Panacibacter microcysteis: one gene and its partner. The protein of the gene in region 1 interacts with the protein of each later gene in a pairwise test. Links are inferred from orthologs where the notes say so. Each region holds a gene or a part of one and is shown in the gene's direction. Other genes may lie near its edges. The genes, in order: def and I5907_RS06565.

Evidence for each region.
Region 2: the proteins of def (region 1) and I5907_RS06565 interact in binary tests that used the Escherichia coli proteins (3 or more experiments, as listed by UniProt). The link is inferred for Panacibacter microcysteis from one-to-one orthologs.

Annotation. Positions count from the first base shown.
Region 1 is NZ_JADWYR010000002.1:713,712-729,071, forward strand. Bases 8,459-11,232 are described here. They hold def (peptide deformylase), read left to right. Parts: upstream 8,459-9,443; coding sequence 9,444-10,022; downstream 10,023-11,232. Other genes in these bases: I5907_RS14940 (UbiA-like polyprenyltransferase), read left to right, coding at 8,459-8,818; I5907_RS21810 (hypothetical protein), read right to left, coding at 8,833-8,964; ruvX (Holliday junction resolvase RuvX), read left to right, coding at 8,963-9,376; I5907_RS14955 (hypothetical protein), read left to right, coding at 10,019-10,945. In the rest of the region: I5907_RS14905 (CotH kinase family protein), read left to right, coding at 1-259; I5907_RS14910 (DUF2911 domain-containing protein), read right to left, coding at 311-1,423; excinuclease ABC subunit UvrA, read left to right, coding at 1,859-4,735; I5907_RS14920 (energy transducer TonB), read right to left, coding at 4,789-5,625; I5907_RS14925 (DUF6089 family protein), read right to left, coding at 5,735-6,661; I5907_RS14930 (GNAT family N-acetyltransferase), read right to left, coding at 6,726-7,184; I5907_RS14935 (RNA methyltransferase), read left to right, coding at 7,337-7,876; more of I5907_RS14940, read left to right, coding at 7,883-8,458; I5907_RS14960 (outer membrane beta-barrel protein), read right to left, coding at 11,242-11,829; I5907_RS14965 (response regulator), read right to left, coding at 12,104-12,784; I5907_RS14970 (sensor histidine kinase), read right to left, coding at 12,784-13,530; I5907_RS14975 (hypothetical protein), read right to left, coding at 13,494-14,126; I5907_RS14980 (hypothetical protein), read right to left, coding at 14,148-14,699; I5907_RS14985 (sulfatase-like hydrolase/transferase), read left to right, coding at 15,025-15,360. UniProt on the Escherichia coli protein: Removes the formyl group from the N-terminal Met of newly synthesized proteins. Requires at least a dipeptide for an efficient rate of reaction. N-terminal L-methionine is a prerequisite for activity but the enzyme has broad specificity at other positions.
Region 2 is NZ_JADWYR010000001.1:1,596,708-1,612,129, reverse strand. What follows is about bases 5,557-8,392. They hold I5907_RS06565 (aspartate-semialdehyde dehydrogenase), read left to right. Parts: upstream 5,557-6,387; coding sequence 6,388-7,398; downstream 7,399-8,392. Other genes in these bases: I5907_RS06550 (hypothetical protein), read left to right, coding at 8,389-8,392; I5907_RS06555 (group III truncated hemoglobin), read left to right, coding at 7,928-8,317; I5907_RS06560 (MmcQ/YjbR family DNA-binding protein), read left to right, coding at 7,578-7,928; I5907_RS06570 (hypothetical protein), read right to left, coding at 5,557-5,846. Also shown: I5907_RS06590 (iron chaperone), read left to right, coding at 8-397; I5907_RS06585 (UDP-2,3-diacylglucosamine diphosphatase), read left to right, coding at 593-1,453; I5907_RS06580 (glycosyltransferase family protein), read left to right, coding at 1,450-2,514; I5907_RS06575 (TolB-like translocation protein), read right to left, coding at 2,503-5,301; more of I5907_RS06570, read right to left, coding at 5,439-5,556; more of I5907_RS06550, read left to right, coding at 8,393-9,003; I5907_RS06545 (DUF2461 domain-containing protein), read right to left, coding at 9,004-9,675; I5907_RS06540 (M48 family metallopeptidase), read left to right, coding at 9,795-10,598; I5907_RS06535 (hypothetical protein), read left to right, coding at 10,738-11,178; I5907_RS06530 (class IV adenylate cyclase), read left to right, coding at 11,205-11,726; I5907_RS06520 (hypothetical protein), read left to right, coding at 12,210-13,793; I5907_RS06515 (response regulator), read right to left, coding at 14,049-14,762; I5907_RS06510 (sensor histidine kinase), read right to left, coding at 14,801-15,422.

The DNA of each region.
Region 1 (15,360 bases):
TGGTTCCATGAAACTTATTACTGCCAACCCGGTATACGATTTTAACCAGTCAACTATCTACAGTACAAAAGCACAAACAATTTATATACGCATTGTAGATGTATCTGGCAGAACGGTTGTAAAAGCTACGTTACAGGCTCAGCAGGGCAAAAATGTATTGCCTTCCACGGGCATGATGAACAGCCTTGCGCCGGGTATTTATTTCTTTGAGATTACCAACACTTCAGGAGAAAAGCAAACGGTGAAGCTATTGCACTAATAAAAATGCGCAACTGAAATTGCGCATTTTTTATAAAGATTGTCGTGTTATTTACTGTAAAGGCTTCCCTGCAGAAAATTGCTTAATCGCATTCTCAATAAAAGCTTTATTCTGCTCATCAGGTGCCTGCGGTAATGCTGCCTTTGCATGTTCCAGCGCTTTCTTGTAATTACCCATTGCAGCATACACACGCATCATACCCATATTGGTGGGCCATGCGCCTTTGTTTTTGGTAAAGTTTTGCTGAAATATAGCAAACGCTTCCTGTACTTTTTGTTCGGCCAGCAACTGCCTTCCATAAGTATGCAATTCCATTACAGAAGCGCTTCCCAGCGCCGCATTCAGGATGTTTGTTGCTTCTTCTTCTTTACCCGTTTTTCTTAGTAATGCAGCTCTTGTTGATGCTGCACCAAATGAATTTTTTCCACCAAGATTGGGGTCGGTCGCACTGGTTATCCAGTTCAGCGCTTCTTCGTAGTTAATGTTGTTAGCCACGCACCACTGCGCAGCAGCTTCCAGGCTGGCGGGGTCAAAACCAATTGCACCGCTCATTTGCTGTCTTATATCTTCCAGTACGGTTTCTTTTAAGTTTACTGAAACATGAATCGGGAAGCTCCATCTTTCCCATTTTAACTCAATATCAACTGTACTGTCTGTCTGGTTTGCAAAATCATATACCAGTCTTTCCTGCATCTGCGGCAGGTTCTTTTTTTGTGTGGTGCCTACGTGTAGTACATCCAGTTCTTTGCGGTAAAAATAGCTGCCCCATTCCCTGGTGTTCCTGTTAAAAATAAGCACACTGGTATCCTGCTGTACTTCTATAAAAAATGCATATTTACCTGCAGGCAATCTTTTGCCGTTGATGTTTACATCTGTAGAGAAAGCAATGGTGGTGCATTCATCTGCGCCGGCACGCCATGGTGACGCTACGTTTGAACCAAAGCCGAGTACTTCATATCCAAAAGGTACAACACCGGTGCCGTAAATCTTGCCTTCGCGGCCTTTTACCCCCGGCGCGCTGTATTTTATTTCTATATCTGTAACGCCTACTTTTCTGCCGGTCATGCATACAATATTGGCAGTACCCGGTATACGCAAAGCCTGTGCAGCGGCGCTGATGCCAAAGGCCATCATTGCCAGGCAGGGAATGATCATTTTTTTCATAGCAGTTAATTTCAACAAAGGAAATTGTAATTATGAAAACGTGGAAACCGCTAATCACAATCTGCCCTGCCTTTGCCTGTTAAATACATGAACGGGGTTATTTACACGTAACATGGCCGCACCCTGCCGGGTAGTATTGTTGCAGTACAAGTGAGTGACACAACAAAAGTCTCATGCTTATTCTACTGCCGGTAACATCATTTCTTTTTTATGCCAAATAAATTATGCACGAAAATGGTGATTGTTTTGCCGGCTGTATTGCTACTATTATGCCCCGGTTGTGTCACTCACTTGTACGGCAGTGCATGTGTGGGCATGGGCTGCCAGCGTTGGTTTTTACACAGGCAGAGGCATGTTGCAGGCTTTTTTGGCACAAAAATTTAGCCTTGTCTTTCTAAAACTCTTAGTTAATTTTGACGTTTAGCAAAAACTATTATGGCGAAAAAGAAAGCGGAAGTGGCTGCTACAGTAAGTACGCAGCAGGAAGAAGTGATTGAAGTAATTGGTGCACGTGAACATAACCTGAAAAACATTGACATTACCATACCCAAGCATAAGCTGGTTGTATTTACAGGTGTAAGCGGCAGCGGCAAATCGTCGCTAGCGTTCGATACCATTTTTAATGAAGGTCAGCGCCGTTATATGGAGAGTTTCAGCGCCTATGCGCGGCAGTTTATCGGTGATATGGAAAGACCCGATGTAGATAAGATCACCGGGCTTTCTCCCGTAATCTCTATTGAGCAGAAGACTACCAATAAAAATCCCCGGTCTACAGTTGGTACCGTAACCGAAGTTTATGATTTCCTTCGTTTGCTGTTTGCAAGGGTGGGGGAGGCATACAGTTACAACACGGGTAAAAAAATGGTGAAGTTTAGTGAAGAGGAAATTGTAGAGAACATTTTTCAAAAATACAAAGGCAAAAAGATCACATTACTTGCACCGCTTGTACGTGGCCGTAAGGGGCACTACCGGGAATTGTTTGAAGACATACGCAAGAAAGGTTTTGTAAAAGTGCGTGTAGATGGAGAGGTAAAAGACATAACGCCACGCATGCAGGTGGATCGATATAAAATTCACGATATAGAAGTTGTGGTAGATCGTTTGAAAGTAGAGCAGGAGTTTAGGGTGCGTATAAGCCAGAGCGTACAGCAAACCCTTAAGATGGGCAAAGACCTGATGTTCATGCTTGTGAACGACAGTGATGAACTTGCTCAATATTCCAAACAACTGATGTGCATTGATACCGGCATCAGTTACGAAGAACCTTCTCCCAATTCGTTCTCGTTTAATTCTCCTTACGGCGCATGCCCTACCTGTAAAGGACTGGGCAGTGTGTTTACGATAGACATGGAACTTGTATTGCCCGATAAAACTAAAACGGTGGAAGAAGGCGGTATTGTGCCGCTTGGCGAAGAAAGGGATGCAAGTGTTTACCAGCAGGTGAAAGTGTTTGCAAAGAAACACAAGATCAAACTAAATGTGCCTTTGAAGGATATGCCCAAAGAGCAGCTTGACCTGTTGTTGTACGGCGATAAAAGCATCAATGCGTCACTCGATGTTGATACGGATGATGAGTCTGTGCCGAATGAATATACCGGCAGTTATGAAGGCATAATACCCATGCTGAAAAGATGGTTTTCCTCATCGTACAGCACCGAAGTGTTGCGGGAGTGGGTGCAGAAATACATGACGTTAAAAAATTGCCCTACCTGCCATGGCGCACGTTTGAAAAAAGAAAGTCTTTGGTTTAAAGTGGATGAGCGGAATATCTCTGAGCTAAGTGACTTGAACCTCGATAAACTGATGGTATGGTTTATCGATATTGAAAAGCGCCTGAGTAATAAACAAAACGCCATTGCAAAAGATATACTGAAGGAAATAAGAGAGCGGCTGCAGTTCCTGCTGGATGTTGGCCTTACCTATCTCTCTGTAAACAGGCCATCCAGAACGCTTAGTGGTGGCGAGTCTCAGCGCATAAGGCTTGCAACACAGATCGGTTCCCAATTACAGGGTATTACCTATATACTGGATGAACCTTCTATTGGTCTGCACCAGCGGGATAATCACAGATTAATTACTGCCCTGCAAAACCTGCGGGATATAGGTAACAGTGTGCTTGTGGTAGAGCATGACAAAGACATTATGATGGCTTCTGATTACCTAGTGGATATTGGTCCGAAGGCTGGTAAATACGGCGGGTCAATTGTTGCAGCTGGTACACCAAAAGAAATATTGGAGTCAAATTCTGATACTGCCCAATACCTGAGTGGTAAAAAAACAATTGCCATTCCTGCAGAAAGACGAAAGGGTAATGGAAAAGTACTGGAACTAAAGGGCGCGAAAGGAAACAACCTGAAAGATGTATCAGTGAAATTTCCATTGGGTAAACTGATCGTTGTTACCGGTGTTAGTGGCAGTGGTAAATCAACACTTATCAACGAAACACTGTACCCGCTGCTTGCGAAGCATGCTTATAATTCAAGGGTGAATGTGATGGAATATAAGACGATCAAGGGCCTTGAGAACATCGATAAGGTTATCGAAATAGACCAGTCACCCATTGGCAGAACGCCAAGAAGCAATCCTGCGACCTACTGCGGTTTTTTTACAGAGATCAGAACATTGTATGCTTCCGTTCCCGAAGCAAAGATTCGCGGTTACAATGCGGGGCGGTTTTCGTTCAATGTTAAAAGCGGCCGCTGCGATGTTTGTGAAGGCGGCGGAATGCGTGTAATTGAAATGAACTTTCTGCCGGATGTGTATGTGCACTGCGAGAAATGTAATGGCAAACGCTATAACAGGGAAACACTGGAAATAAGGTACAAAGGAAAATCGATCAGCGATGTACTGAATATGACTGTTGACGAGGCCTGTGAGTTTTTTCAGCCAGTGCATTATCTCTACCGTAAAATAAAAGTATTGCAGGATGTTGGCCTGGGCTATATTACACTGGGGCAGTCTGCTGTAACGCTTAGCGGCGGCGAGGCACAGCGTGTAAAGCTTTCAACAGAACTTGCTAAAAAAGATACTGGTAAAACATTCTATATCCTGGATGAACCGACCACCGGTTTACATTTCCAGGATATTCAACACCTGCTGGATGTGATTAATAAACTTGTTGATCGTGGTAATACCGTATTAGTAATTGAGCATAATCTTGATGTAATAAAAGTTGCTGATCATGTGATTGATCTTGGTCCTGAGGGTGGCGATGGTGGCGGTAAAATATTGTTTGAAGGAACACCTGAAGAAATGATTGTAAAAGCTAAAGAAAGCCATACTGCGAAGTTCCTGAAGATTGAGATGGCATAAACTTGATAAAATGTTCAAACGCTACCAGGTTTAAAAAGTAAACCTGGTAGCGTTTAGTTTACGCTGAATGAAATACTTTGTTTCATGCGGTAAAAAACAGCTTTGTTATTCTGATAGGCAGGTTGCCAATCAGGAGCGTTTTGGATTAAAGCAATTACTTCATTATCGCCGGCCCATTCAACAGACTTTTCAAGATAAATATCCTTGTCAATTTTGCCTTCTTTGTCAATCATAAATACAACGATTGCGGTGTGTACTCCCACACCTAAAATATTCATCAGGCGTTCCGGTGTTTTTAAGTTATCTTTTAAATAGTTGGTCCAGTCATCAACACTGTTTTTAAATTTTGCTTCAACCTGTATGGTGGTAAAGGAATCCTTATTGATTACATCATTTGCTTTTCTATCTTCAAACGGCGTTTTTGTTCCATCTGCATTAATAAATATTTCCTGCTGATAGTCTTTAGTACGTACAAAACGTCCGTTTAGATATTCCATTGTTAACGAACGCTTGCCACCCTGGTAGTAATCCCACCCGTGATCTTTTTTATTGTTGGACACCCACCCTGTGCTATCGAGGCTGCCGGATTTATTATACCAGCAAAACCTGCCATTAGCAATTGTAAAATCAGCATCCTTATAAGGCTCCTGTCTTATCATGGGCCCAAGTTTATTATAATAGTGGCATATGTATAACGAGTCTGACTCTTTAGTTAGTTGCATAAAATAGGTGCACTCGTTGTATGTTTTTGCAGCAGACCAGTCATCATTGAATATATAAAGCGTTGCATCTGCGAGTGGATCTTTTTTCTTTTTACGCTGCGCATAAGTTTCGTTACAGGCTACAAGTAACACCGGAAGTAGAAAAAGTATTAGAATACGCGATTTCATTGCTTGTTTAGGGGATTGTGCCTGGTTGCTGAATAGAGATAAGGAGTACAAGTGTGCGACGCAAGTAAAGCTTCATGCCGGCGATAAAGCCCGGAACCTTAAAAAAAAATTATAATTTGGGATAGTAGATATAAAGTCTTTTATCAAGCCTGATACTTAGTTTCAAACTAAAGGTAACATAGCTGTCTTTGTCAGATGCATCTGCCTTTACGATATCGGGTTTAACTTTCCAGGGTGTAAGAGATCTTGAGTAGAGTTGTTTGGCTATGGCTGCTTTTTCAGGTGAAAAATATTTATCAAAAAGTGCAGGATCAATATACGTAGTACTTATATCATCCATATAATCAGTAAACGTTTTGCGCATCATTAAACCTGCAGACAGTGCAAGACGATTGTTGAAGTAATACTTAACACCCACATTTACAGGTATAAAAATCGCGGTGCGTTTGTATGGCTGGCGGTCAGGGTATTCTTCAAAACCCTGCCCTTCAAGGCGAAAAGGTTGCAGTGCATACCACTTGCCATCCAGCTTCGCTTTGGGGTTAAAATGCATAAGACCTATGCCGGTACTTATATAAGGATTGAAACGGAAAAGTTCAATCTTATTGCGGTACATAAACATGATCGGGTAAAAGGTGTAGGTAGCCGTTGCTTCAAAAACATTTGATTTAAAACTGAGGTTGCGATAATAACGCCAGCGTTCCATGTTTCCCGTATTATCTATGATGCTGTCTGCACCATAAATACCTGCATAGTTAAAAGCCAGGTTAACAGCGGAGTAGTTGGTAATGTTATAAGTGCCTGAAACGCCTGCCAGTATTCGGTTTGCGGAGGTTTTATAGTCTTTCAGACCATCGCGGCCAATGCCTTTTTGCCCTCCAAGATCGCCAAGAAACTGGTTAGCACCACCGGTAATATCAATTTCCCAGTAGTTGGTAAGGTCTCTTAAACCATCCAGGTCATACGTTTTCTGAGAAAAGGTATAGGCTGACGCGAAGAGAATTAAACTTAATGTTGTTAGTATCTTTTTACACATATCGGATTCGTGTGCAAAGTAATTACGTTTTGGTTGCTTGAGCCTTATAAACGTATTAATTATGCTATAAATTATCCATAGTTTCAAAAATCATTTCGATATGCTCTATACCATCTTCCAGGTACACGTCGCTTGTTTGTACAAAACCCAATGATTCATAAAATTTTTTCAGGTACAGTTGTGCGCCAATCCTGATGTTTGTGTGGCCAAACAACTTACCGCAATGCTCAATCGCTTTTTCCATCAGCGTTCTGCCAATGCCACTTTTTCTAAATGCTCTAGCGGTAACCACGCGGCCGATCGACGGTTCATCATAAGCAACACCCGGTGGTACCAGCCTTACATAAGCTACAGGAATATCACCACTCCATCCGCACAGGTGGTCACAATGCTGGTCTTTGTCATCCATGTCAAGAAAAACACAGTTTTGTTCCACAACAAAAATGTCGCTGCGCAAACGAAGTATCGCATACAGTTCAAATACAGAAAGGTCTCTGAATGGTTTACACTTCCAGATAATCATAGTTGTAAATTTTATGGTTAACCAGGCTGTAAAATTACTATTAAGCTGTTGTTGCGTCGCACTCTTGTACGCTTTTATCGCTGCTCAGCGCTCCAGATGCGGTCTTCGTACTCCGGCACCAAACATTATTTTTTCAAGGCTATCTTTGCACCATGCGCAAACTAAGCATGGATGAGCTTAGCCGTAAATCGGTCGAACAATTTAAAGCTGCAGACAAGAACAGTATTATAGCAGTGCTGGATAACATACGCAGTATGCACAATGTGGGCAGCGTGTTCAGAACTGCAGATGCTTTTTTACTGGAAGGTATTTGCTTATGTGGTTATACACCACAACCGCCACACAGGGATATACATAAAACAGCATTGGGTGCCACAGATACAATAGACTGGATGCATTTTGCTGAAACCACCATTGCGGTAAAAGAACTGAAAGAGCGGGGTTATAAAGTGTATGCAGTGGAGCAGGCAGCGCAAAGCATTTCACTTGAAAATTTTACCGCACCAGCCAGTGAAAAACTTGCGGTGGTTTTTGGCAATGAAGTAGCAGGTGTAAACAACGAAGTAATAGCCCTGTGCGATGGTTGTATAGAAATACCACAATTGGGCATGAAACACTCCCTGAATATCTCAGTTGCCGCCGGTATTGTTTTGTATAAGTTATCTGAACCAAGATTGGCATTTTTTAAATAGTGTAAGATGAGTACAGTAAAGAATTATTTAAGCCTGGTAAAATTCAGTCATACCATTTTCGCATTGCCTTTCGCAATGATTGGTTTTTTCTTAGGAACAGCGCAGCTTTTCTTCTGGCAAAATATGCCGGTGCCAGCCATCGATACTCCGCATTTTGTTTTACCGGCTTTTGCAGGTGTTCCTGCCGGAGAATATATACAGAAGTTTATTTTAATACTGCTCTGCATGGTTACAGCACGCAGCGCTGCCATGGCCTTCAACCGTTACCTCGACAGGAGTTTCGATGCAAAGAACCCCAGAACGGCCATCAGGGAAATACCAAAAGGTATCATATCGCCCCACAGTGCACTGAGATTTGTAATACTCAATTGCCTGCTGTTTATCATAGCAACTTTCTTTATCAATAAGATTTGTTTTTACCTTTCGCCGGCAGCACTTTTTGTAGTGTTGTTTTACAGCTATACAAAACGTTTTACACCACTTTGTCACCTTGTGCTTGGTCTTGGTTTATCGCTTGCGCCAATAGGCGCATACCTTGCCGTAACAGGAAGATTTGATGTTTTGCCCGTTTTATTTTCCTTCGCAGTAATCTGCTGGGTCAGTGGCTTTGATATCATTTATGCTTTGCAGGATGTTGAGTTCGACCAATCGCAGCAATTGTATTCCATACCCGCTGTACTGGGCAAAGCAAAGGCATTGCGTGTATCAGCACTCCTGCACTTACTAAGTGTGGGTTTTGTGGTAGCAGCTGGCGTGGTTGGCGACTTTTCCTTTTTATACTGGACGGGTATTGCGGTGTTTGCCGGTATGCTAGTTTACCAGCACTCCATTGTAAAACCCAATGATCTGAGCCGTGTAAATATTGCATTTATTACGGCCAATGGTATAGCAAGCGTTGTTTTTGGTGTATTGGTTATAGCAGATATATTATTGCTGGCATAAGCTTATTGCAGAAATTAAAAGCCTGAGAACTGTTTCGCTTCGATCTTCGCGTTTGCTGCATAGTGTTCGGGCAGTACAAGAGTGCGACGCAACCAAAGCTTCATAGTACCACCAATGCCGGGCTCATAAAAAAATACTTTGTACATGGCGAGAATTTTAGCGATTGACTATGGTGCAAAAAGAACAGGCCTGGCTGTAACAGACCCGTTGAAAATAATTGCCGGCGGTTTAACCGCAGTGGATACAAAAGACCTTTTTACTTACCTGAAGCAATACCTGAAAGAAGAACCTGTTGAACTGATACTGGTAGGAGAACCAAAAAACTGGGATGATTCTGACACACATGCCACACCGCTGGTGCAGGCGTTTATTAAAAGGCTGCAAAAAGAATTTCCTGCTGTACCCGTGCAAACCGTTGATGAACGTTATACCTCTAAAATGGCGGTACAGGCCATGGTGGCAATGGGAATGAAAAAGAAAGACAGACAGAACAAAAAGAACATTGATGAAATTGCCGCCACCATTATGTTGCAGGAATACCTTGAAAGACATACCTGACCGTTATTTTGACTGGCATTAACAACCTAAGATTTATATTTGCCGCAATTTTAATTGTAGAGGAATTATGATTTTACCCATTGTTGCTTACGGCGCAGATGTTTTAAGAAAAGTTGCCATTGATATTGACCAGGATTATCCACAACTGGATAAGTTTATTGAAGATATGTGGGAAACGATGTATGCCAGCAATGGTGTGGGGCTTGCTGCACCGCAGGTAAATAAAAGCATCCGCCTTTTTGTAATAGACAGCGCGCAGATATTTGAGCACCAGGAAGATGACGAGAAAGGAAAATATCCAGATGAGCCAGGAACCAAAAAAGTATTCATCAATGCACACATTGTGGAGTTTGGCGGTGAAGACTGGGGGTATAATGAAGGCTGTTTGAGTATTCCAAAAATAAGGGAAGACATAATGAGGCCTGAAGAAGTGACCATAGAGTACCTTGATGAAAAGCTTCAGCCACATACAGAAACTTTTACCGGTCTTACTGCGCGTATCATTCAGCATGAGTACGATCATATAGAGGGCAAACTTTTTATAGACTACCTGAAACCGCTCCGCAAAAAAATGCTCAAAGGAAAACTGACAGATATATCAAAAGGTAAAGTGAAAGTGGATTATAAAATGGTGTTTCCTAAATGAGGCAATACATACTCGTTTTACTTTCGCTAACCCTTACCAGCAAAGCGTTTGCGCAGGATACAACGCTTATATGGGATAACCAGAAAATAACACTTCCGGAAGCTGTTGTAAGGAATAACCTTGATTACAGGCATATACTGCAACGCATTAAAGACGACACTACTTTTTACAAGGCTTTCCGCAATCTTCATATTATAGAATTCAGCTCTTACAACAACATACGCATGCTCAATAAAGATGGCAGCGTAAAAGCAAGCTGGAACAGTAAGACCACACAGCACCGCGAAAATAATTGCCGCAGCATGAAGGTGCTGAGCCAGGAAACCACCGGTGATTATTTCGATAATAAGGGCAATTATAATTACACCACTGCAGAAATGTACGCGGCTATCTTTCTTACAAAAGGAACTGTGTGTGGAGAAGACAACATTGTTAACGGCCATGCATTCGACCTGGCAAATAAAAGCGGCATCGAGAAGCACAAAGAGCAGCTAAAGATGCTTTTCTTTAATCCCGGAAAAAAAATTCCCGGCATACCGTTTATAGGCAATAAGCTTGATTTGTATGATGAGCGTGCATATAAACTATACGATTATAAGCTTGATTATATTGACTATAAAGGCAGCTATGCTTACGTTTTTACCATTAAGCCAAAGGAGTCTTATGCCGGTTCAGGAGATATAGTGGTTGATGAAATGACCACCTGGTTTGACTATAAAACATTTGAAGTACTTGCCCGTAATTACGCCCTTAGTTACAAAGTAGGTGTGTATGATTTTGATGTAAACATGCAGGTAGAAATGACGCGGGTGGGTGATTTACTGATACCCAAAACATTACGTTACAAGGGAAACTTTTCTGCACTGTTTAAAAAGAGGGAGAGGGGAGAATTTACAGCTACCATTTTCGATTATAAAAAATAAGTGCGAAGCAGCGGAAGCATTATTACAAACCCAAGCATGTAACCCAAGCCGGTAGTAGATTTTAAGTGGGAATTGTTTGTTACCAGCTTACTGTTCTTTGCTCATCTTCCGTTGCGTCGCACTCTTGTACAGCATAACTTTTTTCGGCAGGCCCTCTCACAGAAAGCCGTCCGTGCAGTACTTTAAATTCTTACATGTTATTCAGCAATGATTGCAGTTACTTTAAGTGGTTAGCAACTGTATATATAGAACACTGTGCATTCCCGATAAGAAATGCACAGTAGTAGTATTTGTCATTACTTAATAGGATCTTTGGCAAGCTGTCTTGCCTGGCTACCTGGTAAATAAATCTGGAAGCCCAGTCCAAAACCAATATTGTTATTGGTTGTAGAGCTACCAAAACCAACGGTTAGGTTGTACTTTACCAATCCTTCCAGCGCTATGTTTGGCGTAAGGAAGTAAGCAAGACCAGGTCCAAAACCTGCACCAAAACCATTTGTGCTTGTTTTCTCTACGTTGTCGCCTGAAAGGTTTGTACCATAAATACCTGCATTAGCTTCTAAAAACCATTTGGTAGTCCTGGTAAGGTTTGTAGCATTGTCGTTGAAATATTTTCGGCCGAATGCACCAACTCCGTATGTAAGGCTTGTAGCACCTTTTTGTGTGTTAAGACCAATACTTAAATCCGGCCCTATAACAAGGTTATCTTTTATAAACCAGCCAGCTTTAGGATTGATGTTAAGATTAAACTGAGTATTTCCTTCCTGGAAGTTAAGCCCAAGACCCGCAAGGTCCGCACCGACTAAAATATTACCTTTTTGTGTTTGCGCAAAAGTTGCAGAGAACATGCACAACGCAAACGCAGTAATAATGATTCTTTTCATAAATAGTTTGTTTGCAACCATAAATGCAACTACCATTCCATTATGCCAAATGCCTTGCTGGTCATAGTTTCAACATCATGCGTACAAGATTTTGTGGAATTATCTACACAAAAGGGCTATACTGTTTCCACTCTTATACACGTTTAACCATAATCTGCATAACTAAAGCGTTAGAACGCACTCGGCAGGCGTAAAAATGAAGATGGACGCCGTTTTGGCGTCCACGTCTGAATGTTTTTATGCAGTAATTGTAAAAGCTGACCAGAGATCATCATTACTGCTCAGGCACATAGATCCCATATTTTATTGCTGCTATCACAATACCTACCGTGTTTTTTGCTTCCAGCTTTTCAAGTATCTTCAGCCGGTACCCTTCTACCGTTCTCGGGCTCATAAAAAGTTTCTCACCAATTTCCCTGGTAGTATATTGCTGGCAGATAAGATCAATAATTTCTTTTTCTTTTTCTGAGAGTGCAGGAGCGCCATTTTTTCCCTGGTCTTTTTTAGCATTCCTTGCCATTACCTGCATCAGCTTATTACCGGTATGCCGGCAGTAATATTGCTCTTTCTGGTGTACACGTTCTATGGCTTCCTTTATTTCCGTTTTGTCGCAGTCTTTCACAAGATAACCGGATGCCCCGGCTTCGAGCATTTCTATAATAAGAGATATCTCATCAAACATTGATAGCGCGATTACGCCGGTGTCAGGGTATTTTTTGGTAATGTATTTCGTCGCTTCTACGCCATCCATCAAAGGCATTTTTATGTCTGTTACCACGATGTCTGGTTTCAGTTCATCAACCAGCTTAATCAGTTCCCTGCCATTCGATGCATCAGCAAGTATGGAGATGCCGGGTAGTTTTGAAAGCATTAGTTTCATACCATCCCGGAAGATCTCATGATCATCTGCCAGTACAACTGTTATAGCTTCTGCGGTGTAGTTTTGTGTAGCCATTATATTGGAATTTCAAAAAAGTACTTTGTACCCTTGTCTTTTGCAGATTCTATCAACAGCCGCGCATTCAGTACTTCAGCACGGCTTTGCAGGTTAAGTAAGCCGAGACCACTGCCATTTTTCGAGCGCTCCTCGTAGTTAAAGCCCACACCGTCGTCAATCATAGTAAGCAGCAGCTGGTTATCCTGTTTCTTCATTTCTATTTCAAGTTTATCGGCCCTTGCATGTTTAACTGTATTGTGTATGATTTCCTGGAATATCCTGTAAATGTTTACTTCCTTTTCCTTCGAAAGCCCCGGGTCATCATCATAATTGAACCGTATTTTCAGTGGGTGCACGGCGTTGATCTTGTCTATGTATTCTTCTGCTGCATGAATCAAGCCGTTACGGGCCAGTGTGTTTGGTAAAAGGTTGTATGAAATTTCTTTGATCTTGATAATAATATCGCCGAGGTGCTTGTTGGCAAATTCCACAATCTTTTTGTCATCCTCCCTTTCAGAATCCAGTTGGTTGATGCGCAGTTTTACAGCCGATAAAAGTGGTCCCAGTTCATCATGCAGATCAGCCACAATACGCTTCCGCTCATTTTCCAGCGTAGATATTTCTGCATTTATTTTGGCTTTATACAGGTGCATGTTCCGTCGCTGATGCCTGATCATGGTGATAATAAAGTAAATAATTATTATCCCAAGCAATATGGCCGCAACGGTCACCGCAGTGTAATAATTCGCTTCTTCGGTAGGCATATAACAACTAATGTAAGCAGAATATTAAAAAGAACATTTATGTAAATGTGAATGCTGAAAATGGCATTACCAACAACCGAATCATGCGCGTACATGTAAAAGATCTCGATCAGGCACTTGTAGGAAAAGTAAATGATCATTGCACAACACAAAATAAATAACGGGTTCAGTATCATCTCATGCCTGTCATTTATGATCAGGTAATTCAGTTGATTAACTGCTAACAATACGAGTGCAAAAGGATACAATATCCTGTAATAAATATCGAACGAATCTAGTTTTCTAAGCAGGATGCATTCAAATATCCACATCAATATAAAAGGCAACATCAGCGCATAAAGCCATTTTCTTTTGCTTAGTACCTGCTTAAGATTATAAAACAACCAGCAAAACAAAATAAATTCTGCCAGCACATACAGGTTGGTAGCTATCGCATTGTTTTTACTCCTGAAGCTTATCAGTTCTACTATTAATCCCGCTGCCAGCATATATATAAGTGGATAGTAAGCCTTGGGAATGGTGTTTAATCTTACTATCCACGCTATAATCGGGAAAAGGATACTTAAACTTAAAATAAATGAAACTGTATTATTCATTAAGGGTCTTTATTTATGCTGCTAGGGGTGTCTTTGTCCATCTTCCAATAATAAAGTGTTCTTTGACGACGGTGGCGGCGGTGGCGCAGCAGCAGTAGCACGCATGCTTTTTTGCGTATTCAAAGCACCTTTTTGTTGCCTTGTTTCCTGCAGTACATCAATGCCATTGGCGTCTACACCTGCTAATACCAACCTTATCTTGTTGTTCTCATCAAGGCCCAGGTAAATTCTAAAACCAACTGTTTCATCCTGGCACATTAAAGAATCAATCGATTGCAGGTTGAATGTTTCATAATCAGGCAACAGCTCTTTCTGGTCGCCGTATTTGCCGGATAAAATAATGTCTTTTGAGCGGGCATAGTTATCTGTAAGCTGCAGCGCTCTTTCCAGCGAGATGGAGTGGTTTATGTTATTCAACTCCTTGGTATAGCCGGTTGTATCGGCCTTTGTGTCTGCGCATGATTGCGTTACAACTTCATGCTTAACTTCTTTACAAGAAATGAGCGAGCCGGCAATAAGAAGTGCAACGGCAAAAGAGGGTTTCAGATAACCAAAAACGGATTTTCTTTTCATGATTGAACGTTTAAAATTTATGCAATAAATTTCCTGAAAGCTACTTTATTGGTATTTACACCGGCTGCGTAGTTATACGGTTTTTACAGTTATTTTTCCGGGCTTGTTGTACAGCATTGTTTTATTTATGATACCGGCAGCAGTATTTCATGGCATCTTTTGTTGCGTCGCAATCCGTTCATCTGCAAAGCAAGACTCAGCTTTGGGCTCCGGTTACAGCTTTTTTTGTATTTTACGGTCTCGTACCCAAAGTGTAGTTCCGGCGTAAGCTCATTGTGCAGCTTCAGTTGCAGCAACCTGTATCCAATAACTAAAAATAACTGAAATGTCCAAACCCACTATCAAACGGAAAAATATTTCCGCTTTATGTATCGTGTTGTTTAGTTCCGTTGCGGGGCTATGGAGTAATGCTGCATTGGGCCAGGCAACACCGCATTACAATGTACTGTTTATCGCTGTAGATGATATGAACAACCGTGCATCTGTATTCGGTTTTCCAACAGTGCTTACACCTAACCTGCAGCGTTTAAGAAAACGTGGTACTGTTTTTACGAATGCCTACTGCCAGTTCCCGATGTGTAATCCTTCCAGAACATCTTTGCTGAGCGGCTGGCGGCCCGATAAAACAGGCGTTTACAACAACGATACACGACCACGCTCC
Region 2 (15,422 bases), on another replicon or contig:
AAAAGATATGCCTGCCAAACCTGCAAACATAGATGAATACATCAATAGTTTTCCTGCCGTAACAAAAGCATATCTTCAGCAGGTACGGTCACTGATCAGGAAACTTGTACCGCAGGCAGCAGAAACCATCAGCTATGGAATGGCGGCTTATAACCTGCACGATACCTATCTGATCTATTTCGCAGGTTTTAAAAACCACATTAGCATGTATCCTTTTCCTTCGGGCAATCCGGTATTTGATAAAGCATTTGCAGATTATAAAACATCAGGCAAAGGCACCGTTCAGTTCCCGCTGAATAAACCGCTGCCCGCAGACCTGGTAACCAAACTGGTACTGTACAGGGTTGAAGCTGTTGCCAAAAAAAACACGGCAAAAAAAGCTGCCGGGAAAATATAAGGTTTGGTTGAACCTGCTGCAAAAAGCACTGCAGTACAAGAGTGCGACGCAACAAAAGCATCATAGCAGCAATACTGCCCGGCTACAAAAAATTCCTTTTCATAACACAACCTTCACAAACGCATTACAATTGCTTAATGATTGCGTAATAACTGCATAACATAAAGTTGGGATTTTTATAAAACCTCAAAATCTATGGAGCGCAGATACGTAGACGTTGTTGTAATGAGTGACCTGCACCTGGGCACTTACGGCTGCCATGCCGATGAAATTGTTACTTACCTTAAAAGCATAACGCCGCGCATTCTGGTGCTCAACGGAGATATTATTGACGGCTGGCAATTCAGCAAACGCTACTTTCCCGTATCACACATGCAGGTAATAAAAGAAATCATGAGCCTGCTTGGTAACGGCACCAGGGTTATTTATATAACCGGCAACCACGATGAGATGCTGCGCCGCTACACCGATCTTGAAATGGGAAATTTTCAGCTTACTGATAAAATGGTAATGGAGATCAATGGTAAAATGACATGGATCTTTCATGGCGATGTGTTTGATGCCACCACCAGGGGCAGTGCAAAAATGCTTGCGAGGCTGGGTGGTCACGGTTATGATTTGCTGATACTGCTGAACAGTTTTATAAACTGGGGCTTAAAGCTGGTGGGCAGAGAAAAAATGAGCTTTAGTAAAAAAGTAAAGAACAGCGTAAAAAAAGCCGTATCGTGGATTGCAGATTTTGAACAAACAGCGGCAGAGCTTGCTATTGAGAAAAAGTACGACTATGTTATCTGCGGCCATATACATCAGCCACAACACCGGGTTATTGAAACCAGGGAGGGCAAAGTAACCTACCTTAACAGTGGTGACTGGATAGAAAACCTAACCGCGCTGGAATACATCAACGACGAATGGAAGATCTTTCACTATAATGCAAAAGATTTTGAAGCACAGAAAGCCATGATTGTAAAAATGGAAAAAAAGCTGCCTGAACTAAACGTGCTTACCAATGAAATAAACATGTTTATTACTTCACTTAAATTAAAAGCAGATTGAAAATACTCTATGCAGTACAGGCCACAGGTAATGGCCATATAGCAAGAGCAACCGAATTATTACCTTACCTGCAACAATATGGCACCGTTGATATTTTCCTGAGTGGCAGTAACAGCAGTTTACAGGCTGCACTGCCCGTAACGTATACCAGTAACGGCCTGAGCCTGTTTTACCATAAAAATGGCGGGCTAGCTTACAGGCGCATGCTTTCTGATTTAGACTTTAAAAATGCATACAAAGAAGCAAAAGACCTGCCGGTTGAAAAGTACGATATAGTGATCAACGATTTTGAAAGTATTACAGCGCTGGCATGCAAAATTAAAAAAGTGGCATCGGTTGGGTTTGGCCACCAGGCCAGCTTTCAAAGTATGCAGGTACCTAGGCCGCCGGTAAAGCGCTTTATTGGCGAGCTCATTCTAAAAAGATATGCGCCGGCAACCACCTATGTAGGCCTGCATTTTGAACGGTATGATGATTTCATTTTTAGCCCGGTACTTAAAAAAAATATACTGCATGCACAACCAGCAGATAATGGCCATGTAACCGTTTACCTGCCACACTATGCAGATGAGGTGATTACTGCACACCTGCGGCAAATAAAAGATATGCGGTTTCAGGTTTTTTCAAAACAGGTAACACACCCGCAGCGTGAAGGCAATATCGATATTCTACCGGTAGACAATCACAATTTTACGAAAAGCATGATCAGCAGCACCGGCGTTATTACCGGTGCCGGTTTCGAAACACCTGCTGAGGCATTATACCTTGGAAAGAAACTGATGTGCATACCTATCAAAGGACAGTATGAACAGCTTTGCAATGCTGCAGCGCTTGAAAAAAATGCCTGTGCTCAGGTAGCATCGGTCAACAGATCGTTTACTGATGTTGTTTGCGCCTGGTTGAACAATGCAACTACTCAAAAACTGGTACTATACAACAGTACCGGGGAGGTGGTGGAGCAAGTAATAGCCAGGGCGGCAGCGTTGCGGGGCCGGGAAAAACATTGCAGGCAAAATCAATATACCACTGAAGATGCCACCTTCACAGCGTTAATTAATTAATGTTACAGGCAAAACAATCTCCCACCGGTTGGGTTGTTGACCCGCGATCGTGTAATCGATGAGCCTGCTGTAGCGTATACCGAATTGTAGCGGTTGCTGGTTCCACCAACGTGTATCAAAGAAAAGCTCTGCTCCAAATGATTTTAGCTGGTAGTTGCGGTTTTCACGCAGGCTTCTGAGATTGGTATAATCATAGAAAGCATTTGCCCTTATACGCGTAAAATAAATGATGTTGCCAAAGCCCCAATCGGGGTACACAATTGGAAAATGATAATTGACACCCAGTTTATACATATGGGGATAATTAAATGCGTTGTAACCCCTTGAATATGGAAAACTGTTGGTAAAAGCATATTGCTGCATTGTATCCCGTGCCTGATAAGCTGCATTGATTACGAGGCTGTGTGTGGCACCCAACCCTGGCAGGTAGAGGTTGCCGGTTGCCAATAATTGCTGAGCGGCAACTGCTGATGCACTTGCCCTGTATACTACAGACAGATTCTGTGCCCAGTGCGGATATATTTGTTTGGCTGCTTTTTGTACCTGCGCTGTATAAGTTATACCTGCCCTTATGTAGTTAATGTCTTTCAGCAACTGCTTTGTGTCGCTTTTCCAGTTGATGTTATTCACGTTATAAGATGCCGATAAGGTGAGGCTCCTGTACTGTTTACCACCACCCAGGTTAAGCGGTAAACGCAACCCTGCTGATGCCAGTAACTCATTCCAGCGTACGGGTATTGAATCATCCACTGTGCCACGCCGGTTAAATATATTGTTTACATCGAGAAAGGGCTGTACATACCAGCCACCAAAAGCAGTGGTAAAGCCAACACGATGATACTGCTCATTGGTATTGTAGGTGTAGTACAACTGGCTTTGCAAGGTATTCAATACATTTTCGCCATAAATCGTGTAAGAATAATCAGGATCGGTAAACGACGGAATCCAGCTATGAAAATTGAAAGGCTTGTAAAATTTAGGATACTTTGCTGTAGCAAATGTTCTTGCGGGCAGGTTAGCCAATAAGTTGTTATCCTGCACATTGAAGGGTGCTGTTACATACAGGGGCGTTATTGTATCTGACTGTACACCTGCCGGCTGCCAGCCTGGTTTGAATGCACCTAACCTGTAACCATCACTTGTAAATACGGCGGTTACAAGGTTGCCGCTGTTATCTGTGGTGGCCTGGTATAAACCTGTTTTATACGAGGCCAGCCTGTAATGTTTGTGCGTGGTGGTTATATAGGCAAATATTTCATCATGGCCATTGCTGGAGCATGTATAGAGTAACGTATCCCCTTTTACTACAGGAAAGCCCAGCAGCCGGTTGGCAAAAGGAATGATGGTAGAAATGGTATTTTTTTCGCTAAGTTGTTGTAAAGCCATTTCTCCTTTTGCATTACGTTCTATAAAAAAAATCGTTTTATCATCTGCAGAAAACTTGGGATAGGATATTACATGATTAGCGGGTGCTGCAAAACTGCTCACCGCTGTACCATCTACACGCAGTAATACAAGCTTTGATTGTTGCTCCGGCGTAAACGATGCAGCAGCAACAAAGGCTCCGCTGTGCGCTATATCCGGCGAAAAATATTTTGTATGATGTGTAATCTTCGTTTCAGTACAGGAGTTAATGTCCAGAATTTTTATAACGCTGTAGTTCCTGTTGCCCCATCGCACATCGGGTTGCAAAACTGAGTAAACGATCTTATTGTTGTTATAAGAAAAGTAGCCGTCGTATGCAATATCTCTTACTGCAAGTTTCCTCTCATTTTTTGCTTTATCGATAATATAGAATGCCGGAATCCTTTCCCGGCTTGTTTTTAGCACCACCAGGTTTCCATCTTCCGTGTAATAAGGATACTGGTAGTTGAGCACGTCGTTCTTTTTGATACCGGTTAGCCACTGTGGAGCCTGGTACCCGGTATCCTTTTCCCATTGTTGCCTGTAATAACTCATGGCATTGTGTACAAACGTGCGGTAACTAACGCCTGCATATTTTTTTACAGCACCCTGCATTGGGTAAAACAGTGGTTTAAATGCCGCGGCATCATGCGTTACTTTTTGCCAGAAATCCTCGCCGTATTTTTCTTTGCCGTAGGCGGTAAGTAAATAGCCGAGTTCGTAATGGCCGGGAATATAGTGCCTCAACGAACCGTTACGCATCTGCATGAATTTATAGTCTTTACCATCTGCATCCAGGCTTTTGTAAGTATTCAAAAACAACGGCAATCGCCCACGACCCTGTATACTGAATTTGGTTTCATTATATACTGCATCGCCTTCAAAAAACCAGTCAGGTACAGCACTGGCATTGGCTATTGATTGCCCGTATTGCCCAAACAAAACAGAAAATACTTTTGATAAACCAACATTAAAATTGCTGTATTGCTGCACGTGCCGGTATTCGTGTATAGAAAGGTTGTCTGCCCATCCCTGCGCACCAAGATCAAATACATCCTGCGGCGGCATCAGGTAATACTCGCTGCGGTACGGACCAAGCTGCACAAACGCATTAGAAATGGTAACATCTTTTTGCAATACAATATTTACCTTATTGATCTTTGCCCCGATACCTGTAGTATAATTTTTTTGAAGGGTGTGTGTAACATTTGCTACCCGTTGTGCAACAGAATCGAGACCCACAGGAAAAATAACACGCAGTGTGTCTGTGTTTACCTGCTTCCATTTTACGGAAGCAGGATTGCCGCCAAATTGCTGTGCATAGGTATAACAGTTGAACACCACAAAACAGGAAAGCAGCAGCGCAATACGCTTCTTGTACATCGATTCTTTTTTGCAATGAAGATAAAGGTTTATGTGCAGCGGGCTAAGAGTTTGCGGTAAACCCCGGCTATTGTAAGCCCAAACAAAAAACCACCATGCTTACCGCATGATGGTTTCTAAAAATTATACGCTGTTTGCTACGCAACTACCTCATCTGTAAGGTGCACCTTTGTCATTTGCAGGTAATGGTTTTGCAACTGGTGAATATAATGCACGTTTGGATGGTCTCTCCGGTCTTCCCTGTACCACATTTCCACCACAGAAAAATCTCCCTCCTTTGGTATAACCAGCCTGAAAGAACCTTTTTTATATTTCACCACACCATCGGGCAGTGTTTCTTTTCTAAAGTTTAGTTTCGTGAGTGCTTCATCACTCATTGGTATTGGGTAAAGATTGTCTGTCTCATACCAGAATTCCTGCACGTCCGTTTCTACACAAACCTGTTTTTCATCGCCATTCAGGCGCACTACTTCACCTTCACGCCTGCTGCCTTCGTATTCGGCAATTACGTAATCACCAATTTTCAGTTCGCTGAATTTTATCATAGTAGAATCGTTTTTAGAAACTTAATTTACAACTCTTATGCCACGTGTAAAAAACTTTTTCAGGAAGAATGGATGTACCGGTCATTTGTATTACAATGATGCTTCCGTTGCGTCGCACTCTTGTACTGTAAAGCATATGGCAGCATCGATACTGCATAATCCTATGCCGCAGTATTCTTTGCCATAAGGAATAAAAGTATGCACTCGGTAAACCATCATGCTAATACTAACACCTGTAAAAATCTTTTTGTATAATAATCTTTCATAATTACTTTCGCATGCGCAATGAAAAATATAATGAAGCATATAAAGGTTACGAAGAAGATCTACTCAAAAGAGGAAGGTGCGTAACACTGTTGTATGCAGGTAAAAGATAAACAACAAAAGCCTTCCTCTACACAGGAAGGCTTTTTGTTTAGCGGGCATTGCTGAATAGTATTACCAGCCGTACAAGTGAGTGACACAACAGGCGATGATAGTAGTACTACAGTTGAGTACAAAAAATATAAAACCATAAAACAACAACAAAAATTCCATTACAATGAAAGTAGCAGTAGTAGGCGCAACAGGTTTGGTAGGCACAAAAATGTTGCAGGTATTGGCAGAAAGAAATTTTCCTGTAACAGAACTTGTGCCTGTGGCATCTGAAAGGTCTGTTGGTAAAGAAGTAATATTTAAAGGCAAGTCCTACAAAGTAGTAAGTATGACAGATGGTATTGCCGCAAAACCAGCCGTGGCAATATTTTCAGCCGGCGGCAGCACTTCGCTGGAATGGGCACCAAAATTTGCTGAAGCCGGAATTACTGTAATTGACAACAGCAGCGCATGGCGCATGGACCCATCGAAGAAACTGGTGGTACCCGAAATAAATGCTGATGCACTTACGGCAGCAGACAAGATTATTGCCAACCCGAACTGCTCTACCATACAAATGGTGGTGGCATTAAACCCGCTGCATAAAAAATATACCATCAAAAGAATTGTGGTAAGCACTTACCAAAGCGTTACAGGCACCGGCAAGAAAGCCGTAGACCAGTTATTTGGTGAAAGGGCTAAACTGGAAAAAGGCAGCAGCGATGAATACCCTATGGCATACAAATACCCGATTGACCTGAATGTTATTCCGCAGATCGATGTGTTCCTTGATAATGGATATACCAAAGAAGAAATGAAAATGGTAAAGGAAACCTGCAAGATCATGCGCGATGACAATATACGTGTTACCGCTACTACGGTACGCATACCCGTAATAGGCGGGCACAGCGAAAGCGTGAATGTGGAATTTGAAAACGAGTTTGACCTGGAAGAAGTAAAGCAATTACTGGGCAGCGCACCCGGTGTTGTTTTGCAGGATGATACTGCCGCGCAGCTTTACCCGATGCCAATGTGGGCACATGACAAAGATGAAGTATTTGTAGGCCGCCTTCGCAGGGATGAAACGCAGGCTAAGACACTTAACATGTGGGTGGTAAGTGATAACCTGCGCAAAGGTGCCGCCACCAATGCGGTACAGATTGCTGAATATCTTGCATCGAAAAATATGTTGGGATAAACGTTTTGTGAGTGAGCAACTGAAAATGTGTGTAATGCTCCTGCTGCAAAAGCAGGAGCATTTGTTTTTAGGCATCCTGTTTCCTTGATGTTTGTTTTTACCTGCATATTGTTTGGTGACATGATCAGGATCATTGTTGGCCGTTGATAATTGTAGTCGTCTTTGGTTAATTTTACCGTATGGATGTAGAAACTTTACGCTCCTACTGCCTGGCGAAAAAAGCGGTAACAGAAGATTTTCCTTTTGGTGAGGATACGCTTGTCTTCAGGGTAATGCATAAGATATTTTTGCTGGTATCCCTTTCTTCCAGTCCTTTACAATTCAATGCCAAGTGCGATCCTGCCAAAGCCATTGAACTAAGGGAGCAATATGATGCTGTACAGCCCGGCTATCATATGAATAAAAAACACTGGAACACCATAGTGCTCGATGGAAGTTTACCGACAAAACTGGTGAAAGAAATGATCGATGATACTTACATGCTTATTGTAAAATCGTTGCCCAAAAAAGACCGGGAGGCTTTAACCTGATGTTGCCGGATATACATGACATAGATGACATAAAACTGCTCGTTGATACATTCTACGATAAGGTGAAGGCAGACGGATTGATTGGCTACATATTCAACGATATTGCAAGAGTTGACTGGCCCGCACACCTGCCTGTAATGTATAACTTCTGGGATAGCGTAATATTCAATAAGGGGAGTTACAAAGGCAATGCTATAGCTGCGCATAATGGCATACACGCAAAAGAGCCTTTCACAAAAGCTCATTTTGAACGATGGCTTCAGTTGTTTACAAAAACGGTGGATGAATTATTTGCAGGAGAAAAGGCAGAAACAGCTAAACAAAGAGCCGCCAGCATTGCAACAATTATGCAGTTGAAACTTATTTACCATCACCCGCTTACACATTAGCTGGTGCCTCATAAAAAGACTTGCATTTGCTGTTATATTCGATTATTTTACCGTACCCAAACAATACTGCTATGCGCTACCTCTTCTTTACCCTTTGCCTGTGTACAGTTTTTAGTTCCTGCAGGAAGACCATTTCAGAAACTTCCGCTTCAGCAGGCGAGTCGCCCGCAGAAAATGAATTTCTGATGGCCAAAAAGAGTAAAACGTATGTGATCTATAAAGGCAACCAGTCGTGTACACCCAATCCATTTGTATTGACATCTGCAGCAAAAATGGCGTTTACTGCAATCTTCGACAGCACCTGTACTTACCAAACAGTAAGCCCCGGCAACCAGGAAGATATTAATAAGTTGTATGGTTTTTCCGATTGCGGCTCTCATCACCTGGACAACAGCGCACGTATTGGCTGGCGCTGGTCTGATGATTCACTGCGGTTATTTGGCTTTGTACACAATGACGGCGTTATGGTATTTCGGGAGATTACAACGGCATCAATAGGTAGTACCGTTACCTGCAGAATAAATTGCCTGGCAGAAACATATTACTTTGAAGTAAATGGCAAGTCGGTTTCGTTGCCACGGCACTGTTCGGGCAAATATTCCCGTTATAAACTCTTTCCATATTTCGGTGGGGATGAAACAGCTCCGCATGATATAAAAATTATTATACAGGAAATTCCTTACTGATCAATCCTGTGTGGCGTGGTTCAAAAAATCTATCAGCGGCTGTAAAGTATCGAACGCAGCAGTGATTTTTTTTACGAGTCCTTTTTCCGTCAGATCTGCATCTGTGAGGGGCGCCATAGTAATAAAACTTTTAAGTTTTATGTACTCAATGGCAGGGTTATCTGCCATGTAATCTTTTGGCGGTCGGCTTAGCTTCATTTCGCCGCTATGGTCAAGGTCTTTATAAATGGCTACAAATTTTTTGTTCCCGATGATCTTTTTAAAATCATTGAAATTATAGTCTATTTCCTGCCTTACTTTTTTTAATACCTGTGCCTCGGGCATGTACAGACCACCCCCCATAAAGCTGCCGCCAGGTTCAAAGTGGAAATAGTAACCGGCAGTATTCCACGCCTTTTTGCCCCCCTTGTTGATACTGGCACCCATATTTGTTTTATAAGGAGATTTGTCTTTGCTGAAACGCACATCCCTGTTGATGCGGAAAACACATTCTTTGGCTTTTAAAGAAGCGATAGAAATTTCTTTTTTACCAAACTCATCAATAACCTGTTGAACAAGACCCAGGAAATCTTCCCTGGCGTTATCGTATAGTGTGCGGTTTTTATCAAACCATTCTTTGCTGTTATTCTTTTTAAGATCCTTCAAAAATTTTAGTGTTGCAACCTGTAGCATAACGGTGTTTTGAGTGCTCAAATTTAGCAGCTTTTTTGTGCCACAGCCCACTGGAACATATATTGATTTATTTTCATTTACTTTGGTACAGATATTGAAAAACTAAATAAAACTTTCTTATGCGCAACAAATTGTTGTTTTTCGTTTGTCTCTCATTTTTATTTGCCTGTACACGTAATGCCATTACCGGAAGAAACCAGTTGTCGCTTATTCCTGAAGAACAGGTAGAAAGTATGGCTGTTACTGAGTATAAGCAGTTTCTTTCTCAAAACAAGGTGGTAAACAGTGCCGGCAGCAAGGATGCAGAGATGGTAAAAAGGGTAGGTACCAGGATCGCAAATGCTATTACAGAATATTATAAGAACAAAGGCCTTTCTAATGAACTGGCCAATTATAAATGGGAATTCAACCTTGTGGACAGTAAAGAGATCAATGCCTGGTGTATGCCCGGCGGCAAAGTAGTTGTATACACCGGTATATTGCCGGTCACACAAAATGAGGCGGCATTAGCAGTAGTATTAGGGCATGAAATTACCCACGCAGTAGCAGGACATGGCCGTGAGAGAATGAGCCAGGGCTTGCTGGCGCAGGGCATCCAGGTTGCAGGCAATGTGGCGTTAGGCAAGAACGCCCAGGCAGTAAACATTTTTAATAACGTTTACGGACCGGCGGCGCAGGTGGGTGTATTATTACCAAACTCCAGGAACCAGGAGTATGAAGCTGATCATTACGGGTTGATATTTGCCGCTATGGCGGGTTATAATCCGCAGGAAGCTGTACCATTCTGGCAGCGCATGGCTAACCTTGGTGGTCAAAAACCACCGGTATTTCTTAGCAGCCACCCCGAGGATGCTGACAGAATAAAGAAATTGCAGGAACTTATGCCTGAAGCACTTACATACTACAAACCAGTCAGCAAATAATTCTACAAAAAAGCCAATAAGCTATTAAAAGAGGCCACATTTACAAAATAAATGTGGCCTTGTCAGTTATTGTACATTATATTGGCTACCTTTGCCTTCCGTTTTTTATACACATTAACCTTAAAAATTCTCTTTAAGGATGTCAACACAAAGTTTCTTTGAAAAATTGCAGTTAAAAGATGAGAAAAACTTACTAGTACAAGGGCTTCCATCTTCGATCGAGAAACAGTTTGCAAAGTTGTCCTACGCAAAAAACGTAACACCACTTTTGAAGAGCCGGAAAATTGATTTCGCACTGGTATTTGCGGTTAACCACAACCAGTTATGCAACATCTTGCACGAAATTTTCCCCGCACTTCATGGTGACAGCAAACTGTGGATCGCGTATCCGAAATCTACCAGTAAAATTGCAAGCGATCTTAACAGGGATTGCAGTTGGCAGATTTTGAGCGACAATGAGTTTGAAAGTATTGCGGAAGTAGCTCTCGACCATGTTTGGACCGCAATGCAGTTTAAAAGATTAGAAGTTTTGCCTGTAAAAGTAAAAGCAAAACAAAAACAGAAATTGGAAATGGCTTAGTTACCGTTTACATAAACGGTTATCAGATGAAACACATTAATATCGAAATCAAAGCGAAATGCTTCCATCCCGAAAAGGTGGAAGCATTTTTAGTTTCTGCGAAAGCAATTTTTAAGGGAACAGATAACCAGAAAGACACCTATTTCCATGTACCCGGCGGACGCTTAAAACTGCGGCAGGGTAATATTGAAAACAATCTTATTTTTTACCGGCGCAACAACCAGAAAGGGCCCAAACAGTCAGATTTTCAACTCGTGCCCGTGCCAAACCCCGCAGCTATGAATAGCCTCCTGGAAGAAGCACTGGGTATAAAAGTGATAGTAGAGAAAAAACGTAAAATCTTTTTTCTTGATAATATCAAGATTCACCTCGACGAAGTGCCGGGCCTTGGCAGTTTTGTAGAAATAGAAGCGGGCAACCTGTCTAACCCTGCGCTCTCTGTTGCAGCACTTCAGCAGCAATGCGCCTCGCTGATGCAGCATTTTGAAATAGAAGAACAAGACCTCATCGACAACAGTTATTCCGATATGTTACTGGATATAGTATAAAACTGTTTTGCCTGTTTCAAACAGCGATGCACGTAGAATGCAGCAATGACTGTTACAGTAAATCTGTATAAGCATTTTTAAGCCGTTCGCGAAAAAAATGTTTGTAAATTGAAAACAGTTTAAAAGACAAAAGTTCACTTTCCGTACCCTGCCATTCCTGGTAGGGTTTTTTATCGTTTGTCGTTAATAAGCAGGCTGGCAGTAAATAAAAAAGCAGTTACAAAGTATATTGTGTAACTGCTTTTGGCTCCCGAAACTGGACTTGAACCAGTGACCCTCTGATTAACAGTCAGATGCTCTAACCAACTGAGCTATTCGGGATTGTTTTCCCTTTTGGGGTTGCAAAAATAGGTTTTTTTTATTTCCGGCAAAGAATGAAACAAAAAATATTCTGATTGTTTTTCCTGCTTACATTGGTGATTATAACATATTGAATAATAATTAATTTATTTAATACGTTTTAGCACATATTCACTGAAAACCTTGGAAAAAGCAAAAAAAAGCACCTGGTTACTGGCTAGCTTAATTATACCGGCACTTCTCACACTTTTTATACTGGTACTCAATAATGCGGGCGCCTTATCAGATGAGCTTTTTCTCGTAAATAATTCACGGGCAATTAACGGCCAGCTACAAACACTGCAGCAATATAATACAGATGCGGGTTATGCTTTTACTAAATTCCTGGATACAAAGGACCTGCGTTCACGCATACACCTTACGCGCCTGCATGGCAAAATAAAAAACCAGCAGTTACAAATACGAAAGAGAAAACAATACATCGTTGTTCCCGATGAATATTCTGTACTGGAAATACTGCTGGCTAAAATGACAGAAATAGAAAATACCAGCCTGGTAAACGCTGCAGGAACAGACAGCAGTGATATTGGCGCATTGGCGGAGGACCTGCACGTTTCTATTCATGCTTCGCTCGATACACTGCTAAAACAACAAGACTCGTTATTGCAACAGCAGCTGCAGCGTACAGATGCGCTTAGAACACAAATAATATTTATTTCCTGTGGTATGGCCGTAGTAATCGTACTGCTGGCGTACCTGCTCTGGCGCAGGATAAAAACAACGAAGCAAACAATGCTGCAGCAGGAAGCTGATGTGTTAACCACAGAAGAAACCGATCTGCTTGTAGCATCTGAAAGCTACAGGGAAATTGATGAAATATTGAGTAGCGGCAGTATGAACCCCGAAGATAAATACGAACCCATTGAAAACAACAACATGGTAACAAATCTGACAACCAATGCGGCCACAGATCTTTCAAACGATAACGCTGAACCGGAACCCGTAGTTTCTGAACACATCCCCACTGCAGATCCCGCAGCCAACTACGATGTTGAATCCAATACCGATGCACCAACACAGAACGGCAGCAATGAAACATACAGCCGGGCCCAATCAAACATTGCCGAAGAGCGTCCGCAAACAAACATTGAGGAAACACCAAATCCCAACAATGTTTTGCCGGCTGATGAAGAAACCATAAGACAAGATAATTTTACTGCTGCTACCCATGAAGACGCATCGATTCATACAAACGAGACAAAGGGGTTGCAAAAAGATTTGAGTACACCGAAAGAAGCCGAAGCACAACCAGTCATAGTTGATGAACAATCGAACATTGCAGAAAATGCTGCTGAAGAGCAAATAATTCCTGCGGCCATCCCAACCGAAATGCCTGCTGACGCTTTGCAGCCGCAAGGTGCAGTGGCAATGTATTCCCTGCAGGACCTTGCGGTAAAAGATAGTGGCGCAACGATTGCCGCATTGGAACACTTTTTAAAAGATGCACCCATATGTTTCAGGTCTATGCAGTTGTGTGTTGCAACCGGCAACATGCTGGAGCTTTTCAAAACCATTCAAAAGTTTAAAGGTAGTTTAAGTACTTTTTATATGTACCCGTTGCTCGAATGCGTCAATAACCTGGAAGGCGAGGCGGCCGTTTTAAAACGAACATATACACTAAACGGTTACATTACTGCGGCAATGGAAGTCTTTGACAATATGAAACCCTTACTGGAAGCCGAAATTGCTCTGTTACAAAACAAATAGTGTTGTAGCCGGCTTTGGTACCGTAGCTCATCGCCTGTTGTGTCACTCACTTCAGGGTTCGGAACTTTTATGGGCAATGTGCCACGCTGTTGAAGAATACCAACGTGGTGCTGTGGTAAATGCATTTCATACAGGTAAAATAAGTGCTGCAAGCAACACCCGAAGCGCTGCAGCCGCCATGAAAAAGGAACCCTGAACCGAGCGTGGCAACAGGCGATGCCATATAAGCTGCTGCCGGCTACCAAAATATTCTCTTTACATTTTATTCAGGTTTACCAAACCATTTTTTACCGCGTACAAAGCAAGGCCTACCCGTGTTTTGATGTTAAGTTTATCAAACATGGAATCTCTGTAGCCATCTATTGTGCGTGGGCTTAAATACATTTTATCGGCAATTTCTTTATAGCTGAGTTCGGTACATACATACTGCAGAAACTCAATTTCACGGTCAGACAACAACAGTGTATTCTTTGTTTTAGGATCTTCATCAAATTTATTCAGTGTGTTGATGAGATGGCCGGTTACCAGCTCTGAATGATGATAGCCTTTGTGAATGAGTGAATCGAGCGCCATTTTTAGTTCAGAAGGCTCTGCTTCTTTTAAAACATAGCCGCGTGCACCGTTCTTAAGCATACGGATGATGTAGTTTTCATTATCGTACATGCTTAGCGCAAGAATTTTTACTTCCGGGTAGTGCTGTCTTATCCAGTTTGCTGTTTCATAACCGTCTTTTCTCGGCATGTTAATGTCAAGAATTGCTACATCGGGTGCAGTTGCGGCAGACATTTTATCAATAAAATCTTGCCCGTCTACCGCCTGGAATAATACCTGGTAATCGGGAAAACTGTTGATGAGCCCTGCGAGGCCATTGCGAATAAGTACATGATCGTCTGCAAGCGCTACAGTAAATGTCCGGTGTAGGTTGTTTTCGTGCGGGAAACGTTTAAAGTGATCGTTGTTGAAGAGCATCTCTGAGGGCGTTGGTTTTAATTCTTTTGAAGAAAGCCTTACAACAGGTGTGGTAACCTGGGCAGTTGCATTATTGCTTTGGTTCCATTGCCAGGATTGCTTTGTATGTCAATTGAACCCTGTATAAGCTTCATGCGGTTTGCCATGTTTCTTAAACCCAGCCCGCTGCCGCTGTCTGGTAAATTCAATGTTTTGGTGTTGAAGCCCCTGCCGTTATCCTCCACTGTAATAACCAGCTTATCTGTAAGATACATTATTTCTACATTAATGCGACTGGCATTTGCATGTTTTACAATGTTGTTGAGCAATTCCTGTACTATACGAAAAATCACCAGCTCTCTTTGAGATACATCTTTAAAAGCATCGCCTTCTACCGAAAAGTCTATGGCAAACAGCCCGGTTTTAGATAAGATCTGTAATTGCTGCCCGATGGCTTCAGGCAAACCTATATCGCTGATGAAATCAGTATTCAGGCTTTTGGCAAGGTCGCGCAGGTCCTGGATTGTTTTGGTAAGCAACGTGCGGGATTCAGAAAGCTTATCAATTACCACTGTGGCATCGTGCGGGTCTACCGTATTCAGGTTGAGCTTTACAAAACTCAAAGCCTGGCCAATATTGTCATGTATTTCCTGGCTTATGTTGCGAAAAGTTTCTTCCTGT